One region of the Bacillus sp. C28GYM-DRY-1 genome, then DNA from elsewhere that is predicted to be linked to it. Evidence: predicted binding sites of a transcription regulator. Region 1 holds the regulator's gene; the other holds the start of a gene.
What was found. Region 1 encodes LexA, which represses DNA repair genes until DNA is damaged. Its sites were predicted from a motif close to CGAACATATGTTCG; they were not measured.

Region 1 (6,040 bases):
AAACAGCGTGTCCTTTACATTGCAACAGTGACATTAAGCGGGTTTATCGCTGTTTATGATGAAGTGAAAACTATCCCGCAAAGGCGAAAAATAAGAAAGATTGAAAAAAACCTTATGGAATTGAATAAAGAAATGAAACAAAGAATGAAACGAAAATAAAAATGCACAGGCCGAAGGGCAGGTGCATTTTTTTCTGTTTGATATGGGAATTGGGTAAAAGGCTGTTGGTGCCAACTTACTTTTCATAAATTCAGAAATAGGAAGAACAGCGCCCGGGCTAATGGTATATAATATTGTGAATTTAACAAAAATTTAACAAGGAGGACGAGAATTTCGTGCTAAAGCCTCAAAGAAACCGACATCCTGTAAATTTGGACTTAGAGGCGGAGTAGATGAAACCGGCCAAAGTATCCCTGCTCCGCCGTTTGCTCCATTCCTTGAAGCATGTTGATTGTAACATAACCAAACGTTTTCCATCAACTCCTAAAATTGTAAGATTGTTGTTTATTTTTATGGTGTTTGCTCCGATTTCTTCAATATATGCTGAAGATGTATATCAGAATTTTGAGGAATTAAAAAACAATGAAGATCCTTCTGATTACGGCATTGTTACGAAACAAACGTGCAGCCCTGTTCTTGTTTTAGCCATTCACGGAGGAGGTATAGAGGGCGGGACAAGTGAAATAGCGAGAGAACTCAGCAAAGAGTACTCGTTGTATTTATTTGAAGGCTTAAAATCGTCAGGAAACTCGGTGCTGCATATTACGAGCACGCGTTTTGATGAGCCTCGGGCCCTGAAAATGACGGGAAGTCATGAATATGTCATATCATTGCACGGATATGCAGAAGAAGATCAGCAGATCGAAGTCGGCGGTACAGATCGCGTAAGAGCGGCAGATTTAGTTAAAAGACTGCAAAATGCCGGTTTTCCTGCGGTACTGCTCGGTATGGATCATCCGCACGCAGGTGTAAGTCCGAATAACATCGCAAATAAATCAAAAACAGGTTTGAGTATCCAGTTAGAAATGAGCACTGGTTTTAGAAAATCTTTGTTCGGCATTTTTTCTTTAAAGAGCAGATCTGTCACTCAAAATGAGAGGTTTTACGATTTTACAGAAGTGCTGTCCCGTTTTATCAATAATAGCTACTGAAAAATAGGAGGCGTTTAGCCTCCTATTCCTCGTGATTCTCCTTCGTAACGTCAGGAAACAGCTCGTCTGCGGCTTCTATTTGATACTGCAGAGTGTTATCCCTGGCTGACAGTTCATTTCGAAAGGTTTCATCCAGCACATTTTTTAGCAAATACCGATGAAAAAAGTATTCAAAAACAGTAAGACAGGCAGCGGAAAGTAGAGCAGCTGCAAACGGTGGGAAATCATTTCTTGTTTGGGTTAAAACAAAGACCCAAAGAATAACGAATGAAAGTCCAAAGTCAGCCAATGAAGCTGTAATATTGTTTGTTCGCGGAAGGACGAGCATGTCACCGGATAGATAGGAAACAAAACCTAGGAAAAGTGCTATAAACATCACACTTAAAAAGGGCGCGTGATAGACTCTGTCCAATATCACATATAAAAGGGCAAAAGTGAAAGCAACCTTTGAAGCAAGAGCAATGATATGTTTCATTTAACCACCTAAATTGTTATTTTTGAAGAAAACCCTTGGCTGTAAATGAATGACAAAGAACATTCACAGTCATTAGTGTAAACAATCCGATGTTGTTTACACTGGTATTTTTTGCTGACTGAAACTTTTTTGGGAAAAAGTCGTACATATGGATGATCAGCTTTCAAGGGGGAATGATTTGTGAAGGTAAAAGGAATCAACCATTTATTATTTTCAGTTTCTCATCTGTATACATCGATTGATTTTTATCAAAAAGTATTTGATGCCAAGCTTCTGGTAAAGGGAAAAACAACAGCATATTTTGATTTAAATGGCATATGGCTTGCGCTTAATGAAGAACCTGACATTCCGAGAAATGACATTAAGGCGTCTTATACCCATATTGCATTTACTATCGAAGATCATGAGTTTGAGAAAATGTCAGCGAAATTAAAAAGGCTTCATGTCAATATTCTGCCGGGCAGAGAACGAGATGAACGAGATCGAAAATCAATTTATTTTACCGATCCAGACGGTCACAAATTTGAATTTCATACAGGAACCCTTCAGGACAGGCTTCGTTATTATAAACAGGAGAAAAAGCATATGGATTTTTATGATTGAAACAACCTCTTGGTATTACACAGAACATGTACATAAATCTTATGAAAGGTTAAAATATGGAAAAGAAAGGATGTGATTGAAAATAAAAATCTTGGGCTTAACAGCAGTTTTGATGTGTTTTTTCGGCATTGGCAGTACCCACGTGTCAGCTTTAGATTTTGATCACAAAACAAACTTTATTTTAAATGACAGCACAAAATCGTTTGTTCTGGACAATATTAATGATGTTCCGGCGATCGACTATATTTTAGGCTATCAGTTGACGATCTTGGGAGCCAATACTTGCTCAGTTGAGATTAAACTTCAGCGAATGAGGCTTACGGGAGAATATACCACGCTGAGCACGAAGCAATTCAGCGGAAGCTGGTTTGATTTTAGCGCTCAGGATAAGGTTTCTATCGATCCATTTCACCGATACCGTATATTTGCAGAAGAACACTCAGAAAACTGCACAAGTGTTCGGGTAAAGGGCAGTTATGGTGTACAGTATTTACAATTTGATTGAAGCTCACGTTGATCAGGAGAGGTGAGCTGTTTTTTTTAGATTATGTTGAACTAAGTTTACTGTATACTAAATTTTCATTAAATTTCAATGTCGCGCTCCATAAATATACATGAAGCCGCGCTATTCCACGCCCTATGAGAATGAAACATTTTTCAAGAAAATAACGTCTAATATTTTAAACAACAATAACCTGATAAAAGTTTCCTGAAGGAAAGAAAATTTCTTGACTTCAACAATTATCCGGTGGATAATTATGGTGTAAACATGATGTTCTTTTCCCCTCCTATTCAGGCTCGCACCCAAAAGCCAGGGCGAGCCTGCTTTTTGTACAATAAACCCCCTCTCCGTAAAGGAAGAGGGGGTTATTTCATGCATTTGATAGATTAATAGGTTAATGGACGGTTCTGAACACGCCAATCACTTTCCCTAGAATACTGACATTCTGCAAGATGATAGGTTCCATCGTTGGGTTTTCAGGCTGTAAGCGAATGTGAGTATCCTCTTTATAGAAACGTTTAACCGTAGCTTCATCATCTTCTGTCATCGCAACTACAATTTCCCCGTTGTTCGCTGTATTTTGCTGTTTAACGATGACATAATCCTTATCGAGAATACCAGCATCAATCATGCTGTCTCCCATGATCTCCAACATAAATACATGCTCGTCCGGAGGAACCATACGATCAGGAAGCGGAAAATATTCTTCAATATTTTCTACTGCTGTAATAGGAGATCCCGCCGTGACTTTCCCGATGACGGGTACATTAACGATCTGACTTTGCGGAATGTCTACTTCTTCATCAAGGATTTCTATTGCTCTAGGTTTTGTCGGATCCCGTCTAATCAGCCCTTTTGTTTCCAAACGGGCCAAATGGCCGTGGACAGTTGAGCTGGACGCAAGCCCAACAGCCTCTCCGATTTCTCTCACGGAAGGCGGATATCCTTTTGATTTTACCTCTGCTTTAATAAAACGGAGGATATCTAGTTGCCTTTTTGATAGCTTCGTCATTTTTTGCACCTCAAAACGTCGATTTTAAGAAGATTATAGCATGATTTTCCTTACAGTACAAACATAGGTTCGAAAAAACAATTGACAGAAACGTTTGTTCGTATATACTGAAATTATAAAAAGGCGAACAAACATTCCTGTTGGAGGTTATGAGCATGAGTAAAGAATCTATTATTTTTGTTGGTCTATTCTCAGTGATTTTGAGCGCAGTTATCCTTTTGCTGTCATATACAAGCAGCGGTCAGGACCTTAATCAGTATGCTAAAATAGAAGTCCAGCAAGGCGACACACTTTGGTCAATTGCTGATCAGGTTGCAGATACAAAAAAGATAAACAAAAACGATTTTATTGAATGGGTAGCTGATAAAAATCATCTGCAGACGTCTGATATCCAGCCGGGAGACGAGCTGGTGATCCCATTGAAAAAAAAACATCAGGATGCATATGAATTAGCAACTGTAAGATAGAGAGGAAAGATAGAAAAAAAATGAAAGCACTCATATATGCCCGCGTAAGCACAAATAAAGAACAGCAGGAAACCTCATTAAAGCGGCAGGTGGAGGAGCTAACAGCCATTGCAGCAGAGAACGGCATGGAAGCCGTCAAAGTGATTTCTGAAAAAGCCAGTGGATACGAAATGGATCGGGACGGTGTATTTGAACTGCTGGATGAGATCAAGAATTCGGGTATTGATGTTATTTTGGTTCAGGATGAGACTAGGCTCGGTCGGGGAAATGCAAAAATTGCCCTGCTCCATTGTATCTACAGAGAAGGTGTGAAAGTCTATACAACGGCTCACAGAGGTGAATTGGAGTTATCGGAGGCTGATTCTATGGTGCTGGAGATCGTCAGCATAGTGGAAGAGTATCAGCGCAAAATTCACAACATGAAAATCAAGCGGGGAATGAAGCGTGCAGTAAAAAATGGCTTTAAACCGCAAAAAAACTTGAAAAACCAACATGAAAACAGCGGAAAAGATAGAATAGAGGTCCCAATCTCAGAGATTGTCCGCCTAAGAGCGAATAAACTGACGTTTGCAGAAATTGCGGCAACGCTAAGAGGGTTTGGCTATGATGTGTCTAAAGCTACCGTCCACCGGCGGTATCAAGAGTACATAGAGAATGATGAGACAGCCGAGTGAATAGGTTGTAAAACTCTTTTTGATCTAGTACTATATAGACAAAATGCAATAAAGGAGTTTAACATGATTTCAAACGCTAAAATTGCCAGAATTAATGAACTTGCTGCTAAAGCCAAAGCTGGCGTTATAACAGAAGAAGAAAAAGCCGAACAGCAAAAGCTCCGTCAAGAGTACTTAAAAGGTTTTCGCTCATCTATGAAAAACACGTTGAAAAGTGTGAAAATTATTGATCCAGAAGGCAATGATGTGACACCAGAAAAGCTAAAAAAAGAACAAAGAAATAACAAACTTCACTAATATGAGAGGAATACGGAAATATCGTATTCCTCTTTTGCATATACTATGAGCAAAACTCTTATGTGACAAAATTCAACAAGTTTCTCTCGAATTTAAGCTGAAACAGTTGAGAAAAAGTCGTCAGACATTTATGATGTAAGGGTACAACACATAGGAAGGGGATTTTTATGGATACAATTGAAAAGAAATCAGTTGCTACCATTCGCACACTCTCAATAGACGCTATTGAAAAAGCAAATTCTGGTCACCCAGGAATGCCAATGGGGGCTGCTCCAATGGCATACACGCTGTGGACAAAATTTATGAACGTAAGTCCGGCAAACCCTGGCTGGTTTAACCGTGACCGTTTTGTTTTATCTGCTGGACACGGATCAGCACTTTTATACAGCATGCTTCATTTAAGCGGGTTTGATCTTAGCATCGAAGATCTTAAGGGATTCCGCCAGTGGGGCAGCAAAACACCTGGACATCCAGAATTCGGGCATACTGCCGGTGTGGATGCCACAACAGGTCCGCTCGGACAAGGAATTGCCATGGCGGTCGGAATGGCTATCGCTGAACGCCATTTAGCGGAAACTTACAACCGCGATTCATTTAACGTAGTCGATCATTATACATACAGTATTTGCGGTGATGGTGATTTAATGGAAGGCATTTCTTCTGAAGCCGCTTCACTCGCAGGCCATCTTCAGCTTGGCCGTCTGATCGTATTATACGATTCTAATGACATCTCTCTGGATGGGGACCTTGACCGTTCATTCTCTGAAAACGTGAAACAGCGTTTTGAAGCAATGAATTGGGAAGTTCTTTATGTTGAGGATGGAAACAACATCGAAGAATTAACAGCAGCTATCGAAAA
Region 2 (6,040 bases), on a different contig from region 1:
ATTGAAACCCGATTAAAAATCCGGTCATGCTGTTATGTTCAGAAGTAATAAAGCTTGTGTCCTGAAAATGCTCAAAAAATAGTCTCGGCAATTTTTCTTTCAGCTGTCTGCCGCCCCACCATTCATTCATTACAGACGTTACCATTTCATAATCTGAAGACGTGATTGTTCGAATATCCATTACGATTTGATCTCCCTCCGTCTGGCAAAACGAATGTCAGCTCTTTTTTCTCACAATATAAAAATTATATTTTGCCTGACTGGAATTGTAAATGCCTTCTTTCCTGTATCATACGTTTCCAGGTTGCCGGGGGAAACATGTTTGATATTTTCACACATATATTTCTCCCCCCCAATGCAGGAGGGAGAAATGTTACAGCACAATATCAAGCACCTGATCAATTTTCAGCTTATAAAGCTGATCCTCATCTCCTTTTATCCATACTGTTTTTTCAAACTCTTCATACCGGCAGATCTTTCCGGTGCAGCGGACAATTTCACCGTCCTGAAAGCAGCTAACAGTGACTTTCTGAGCAAACTCCATCGCGGCGCAAAGCGTTTGATTCATTTCCTCCAGCTTATCAGGATCAAGGATCGGCTTTTGCAGCTTCTGTTTCTGGCGTTTTCTCTCAAGCAGGCTTTGTTTATGTTCCGGCAGAAACATCCTGCTCCCTTCCCACAGCATGTTACCTCTTTTTAAATGATCGTTCATTTATAGTGCCCTCCTATTTTAGCCGCACGTTCAAATGCCTGGCCTGCCGCTGTCAGTGACGCCGCCCTGATGATGGCTGTATCGCCGAACCGATTTTTAATGCCGTCCATTACATAGCCAAGGCTCATTTTCTTTGCATAATCCTGAAATAAATCGAGCTGCCATATATCATCAGTGGAGAGCTGAGACAAATTGACCCCAAGGCGGCGGACAGGCTTCCCGTCCCAAAACGTAAGAAACAGCCGGCATACAGCCTCATATACATCCTTGGTAGAATTAGTCGGCTCCGCCAGCTTCACCTGCCGGTTGAAGCCCGTTGGCCAATCAAAATCAGCACCCCGGCAGCTCACTGACACCGTCTCCCCCTTTACCCCGGCGTTTCGGCTTCGCCTGCACACTTCTTCACTCAGTTCCAGCAGCACGACTTTGATTTCTTTGTCAAATTGTTCATAGTCTTTCGGGAGAGTCATTCCATGGCCAATCGCCTTTTGTCCGTCCAGAGACGAAGTTGATACAGGGGAATAGTCGATCCCGTTCGCCGTCATCCACAGCACGTGGCCATTAATGCCCCATTTCTTTTTTAAAAGATCGAGCGGAAAAGCCGCGAGCCCGCCAATCGTGCTGATGCCCATCCGGTTTAAATGATGCTTCATGCGGCTCCCCACGCCAAACATGCTGCCCACCGGAAGCGGCCACATTTCGGTTTTCATATTTTCTTTCGTTAAGGTAAAAATACCGTTCTTATTTTTTTTGGCAAAATTGTCGCACGCGATTTTGGCTAGCGCTTTATTAGGACCGATTCCGACCCGCGCATAAACACCGATCTCCCGCATGATTCTGCCCTGAATGCTGTGTGCGATCTCTTCCGGCGTCCCAAACAGCTTCTGGCTGCCTGTAATGTCCATAAACTGTTCATCAATGGAATACGGCTCTACAAGGTCTGTATATTCCTCTAAAATGGCCGTAATTTGCAGTGATACATCAATATAACGCTGCATACGGGGCCGGAGCACAATAGCTTCCGGGCACTTTTCCTGAGCCTCCCATAGCCGTGAAGCATTCGCCACACCCTTTTGTTTCGCCAACGGGCAGGCAGCCAATACGACTCCGCCCCTTTTTTCAGGGTCACCCGAAACAATGACGGCCCTATTTTTTAAATGTGGATTTTCCGCTTTCTCTACAGATGCATAAAACGATTGCATGTCAACGAGAAAAATCACTTTTTCTTTCATTATACACACCTCTAAAAAGAACTTATGTTCGCTTTTTCTATTATATGCGAAAATATGTTCGTTTCATACTGGTAAATGATTCTTGTCTGACAGAAAATATGATCCAAGGGTTTGAGAGAAGAAAAACATTTAGTAGAATAAAAGCGAAGCATAAAGATAGGAGAGTCATGATGGAGAAATTTGCCGAAAAAATGATGGGACAGGCACTGCGTCAATACGGCAGAAATGTTGCCATAGATCCGTTAAGCCCGTATGAAAAACAAAGCCTGAAAGCAGCCTTAGAAGAGAGATGGAATGAAGAACCTGATGAGGATCTGCATGCGCATATAGAAGATATCATTTATGACTATATCACAAACCAAGGGCTGTTCTCTTGATCGGTGGCCAGAAACGTAACGCCCCTCAAAACTGTCTATTCACGCGTCATACACTTTATTTTCATTATTAATTAGATGAGACACGGCCGGATCTCTGGTCTGCGGCTAATGTCGTTTTCAGCGCTAATTTTGACTTCATGTCCGGCATCACTGAGCCTTTCTGAAACTTAATGACCCACATCTGGATGGGTGAAACTCAAATACCAACGGACATCCGTTCACTTCCATATTCTGCGAATCACTTTGAAATACCCCGGCATTCCAGCATCAACTAATATTGTTCACCACAGACATAAGCGCCGGACATATCGTCATTTTCCTTCCGAATACTTTAACCTCAAAGCCAACCGATGGAAACTCCGTCAGCTCCGTCCACCTCCTCCAAGCCATACAATCAGCCATGTTTTATAGTGAATGTCAATAACAAAATATTTTGAATTCCCTATTGGAGAAGGAAATTTTTTCATATATGATAGAAAAAGATTCTTACATACAGGAGAGAATACGATTCATGAAGAAATGGAAAGATATCCACCCCATCAGCTGGACAATTATAATCGGAACCATTTTCGGCAGAATGGCAACATCGATGAGCATTCCTTTTTTAGCGATTTATTTAACAGCCGTCCAAGGCGCATCTGCTTCCTATGCAGGGCTGGTCATCGCCGCAAGCTCATCAGTCGGCATCCTTGCAAGCTTTTACGGCGGATATATCTCAGACAAATTCGGCAGAAAAAACATGATGCTAATGTCCATTTTCGGCTGGATGCTGGTATTTGCAGGCTTTGCGGCGGCATCTCATCTCTGGATGTTTTTTGTGGTAAACGCATTAAACGGTCTTTGCAAATCACTGTTCGAGCCTGCTTCAAAGGCCTTGCTGTCTGATATGACAGAAGAAAAAACGAGACTGCTTGTTTTTAATTTACGCTATGCAGCTATTAATATCGGCGTTGTCTTCGGACCGGTCCTCGGCCTGTATTTCGGCTCATCGCAATCGACCGCATCCTTTTTGGTGCCTGCAGTCATTTACGGACTATATGGACTCATGCTTGCCATCCAATTTAAAAAACACTCTTCATCAGCAGCATCAGACCAACCCCGAAATATGAGCGTGCGGGAAGCGTTTATGGTGACACAAAAGGATCATCTTTTTACAATTGCTTTGGTCGGTATTACGCTATGCACCTTCGGCTACTCACAATTCAGTTCGACATTCCCGCAGTACATGGCGCAGAACCCCTTGATCGGCAATGGAACAAAGCTGTATGGGTTGATGCTGACATTAAACGCAATCGTTGTGTTGGCGACGCAATTTCCCATCGTCCATTTCGCAAAACGTTTTTCGCCGCTTCGCTCCCTGATGCTCGGTAATGTGATGGTTAGTATCAGCATAGCCATTTTCACCATATCACACGGTGTTTCGTCACTTGTGTTGATTGTGGTCACATTTACAATCGGCGAAGTGCTTTTATTCTCTATGATGGATTTGTTTGTAGACCAGATTGCAAAACCAGGATTAAAAGGCACTTATTTCGGGGCAATCGGTTTTTCACAACTCGGAAACGTCATCGGCCCCTGGATCGGGGGGATATGTATAGACCTATTTGGCGCTGGCCGGCCGATTTTTATTTTTTCTATTCTGAGCGGCATCACCCTGCTCGGCCTGCCATTTTTAGCGTTCGCCTATCGGCAGATGAAAATGGGAATTACAAAACACCAAACCAGGCTGGAAAAGCCGCTTTAAATAAAAAAACGGGATAGAACCAATCTCTCCCTCAACAGAGGTGATGAACATGAATGTAGGCGATATCATATTTCAGCTTTGCGTATTTATTATGGTTGCAGCTGTCATCCTTGCAGTAGTTTCAAGCTTCAAGTATGTGAAAAACCGAAAAGCGCAGCGGATCGCATTGAGAAAGAGCTTAACAGCTTATCCAAAGATCATGATTAACTGCTCGGGGCAACGAGCTCAACCTTAATCCGGTCCGGATCCTCACAATAGACTGCATAATGCCCGTCTCCTCCGGCAAAAGGATGCCGATCTCGGTACAACACACGATAGCCTTTTGCCATCAATTTTTCGGTCACCAAGTCGACTTGCAGCTTGGATTCAGCATGAAATGCGAGATGATTCAGCCCCACACGGCATCTGTGGTATTCCGGCTCTAGAAATGGCTCTTTCGCCTGCACAATCACAAGGTAAAAACAATCCTTCTTCCAACTGATGCCTGAGCTCCATTTTTGATACTCTTTATAGCCAAGTTCTTTTAAGAACCATCCCCAAAACCGACGAGACGCTTCCAAATCAGACACATACAGTTCGATATGATGCACGATATTAAACCCTCCTTACGAGCACTTCTTCAACCTTATGCCCGTCTCCCTTTCGCAAAATGAGATCAGACCTGAATTTAGTCGGCAAAATATTTTCATATAAGTTCGGCCGGTTGACACTCTCCCAAATCGATGCAGCCATCTCATCAGCCTCCTGATCAGACAAGTCTTTAAATTTATGAAAATAAGAATCGGGATTTTGAAAAGCTGTTTCCCGAAGCAGACGAAAACGCTCTAAATACCAAGTGAAAATCCGGCTTTCATCCGCATCCACGTAAATCGAAAAATCAAAGAAATCGGAAACAAAAATACGCGGGTTTTTCCGGTCATCCTCCAAGGTGGGTGACTGTAGAACATTAATGCCTTCAATAATTACAATATCGGCCTGGTCTACTACCTCGAACACACCTTCCTCGCGGTCATAGGTGAGATGGGAATATACCGGGGCCTTTACGCAGTCTTTTCCTGATTTTAAGTCATTCAAAAATTCGAGCAGCGATTTTACATCATAGCTTTCAGGAAATCCTTTTCGTGACATCATATTTTTCTTTTTCAGCTCGGCTGTAGGAAATAAAAAACCATCTGTCGTGATAAGGCTCACTTTAGGGCGATCCGGCAAACGCGAAAGCAGCTTCTGCAATATCCGCGCCGTCGTGCTTTTTCCGACTGCCACACTGCCGGCGATGCCGATAATAAACGGAATTTTGGCTGAATGAGGGTGCTTTAAAAAAACATTGACATGCTTATTGCGTTCGGCTGCAGACTTAACATGCAAATGAAGCAGGCGAACAAGCGGAATATAAATCGTTTCCACTTCTTCAACAGATAGATAATCATTCAGCCCTTCCACGGCTTTTGCCTCTTCTTCTGAAACAGCAATCGACAAATGTCCCCCAAAGCCAGACCAAGACTCACGATTGTGTTTTGTATATAAAGTATGTAAATTAAGCTCTTTATTTTTCACTGTTTACACCTGACTCTCTGAAGGTTAAAACCCTTACAAAGATTGTAACGGAAAACCCTTTCACTGTCTGCTTATTTTTTCATTTCGCTTTTCAGCAAATCCGCACCAATTCGGTTATACGCAGCCATTTCTTCTTTTGGAACCATGCTTCCCCCCGTTCCCCAGACGACATGTACGGCATGTTCCATCTTATCATTCTGACTATAGCGTCTTCCTTCTTCAGTTGAAAAGAGCTGAATCGGTCCGAACATGCCGGCAAGAGCAGAGGGCTCTAAATATTTACTTTCAGATATAGCCAGCATATGAAGTAAGGCATAAAGTGTATCGTCCTCTACGGTGTAACAGCCGCTCAGCAGCGGTTCAATCAGCTTACCGACAAACCCTGACGGCCTCCCTACAGCAAGCCCGTCAGCAGCCGTCC

Region 2: the regulator LexA is predicted to act here: its motif matches at 1,992-2,005, upstream of Q3W56_RS12760 (DNA polymerase IV).

What each region holds. Positions count from the first base shown of each region.
Region 1 is NZ_JAUMKF010000001.1:286,111-292,150, forward strand. It holds gene Q3W56_RS01470 (hypothetical protein) at 1-159, shown strand, start outside; gene Q3W56_RS01475 (poly-gamma-glutamate hydrolase family protein) at 393-1,151, shown strand; gene Q3W56_RS01480 (YndM family protein) at 1,174-1,626, opposite strand; gene fosM (FosM family fosfomycin resistance protein) at 1,807-2,229, shown strand; gene Q3W56_RS01490 (hypothetical protein) at 2,306-2,734, shown strand; gene lexA (transcriptional repressor LexA) at 3,126-3,743, opposite strand; gene yneA (cell division suppressor protein YneA) at 3,893-4,210, shown strand; gene Q3W56_RS01505 (YneB family resolvase-like protein) at 4,231-4,884, shown strand; gene Q3W56_RS01510 (DUF896 domain-containing protein) at 4,948-5,181, shown strand; gene tkt (transketolase) at 5,349-6,040, shown strand, end outside.
Region 2 is NZ_JAUMKF010000011.1:123,432-129,471, forward strand. It holds gene Q3W56_RS12750 (GNAT family N-acetyltransferase) at 1-181, opposite strand, end outside; gene Q3W56_RS12755 (YolD-like family protein) at 374-712, opposite strand; gene Q3W56_RS12760 (DNA polymerase IV) at 709-1,947, opposite strand; gene Q3W56_RS12765 (YqzH family protein) at 2,115-2,321, shown strand; gene Q3W56_RS12770 (MDR family MFS transporter) at 2,833-4,065, shown strand; gene Q3W56_RS12775 (VOC family protein) at 4,269-4,655, opposite strand; gene coaA (type I pantothenate kinase) at 4,660-5,619, opposite strand; gene dsdA (D-serine ammonia-lyase) at 5,691-6,040, opposite strand, start outside.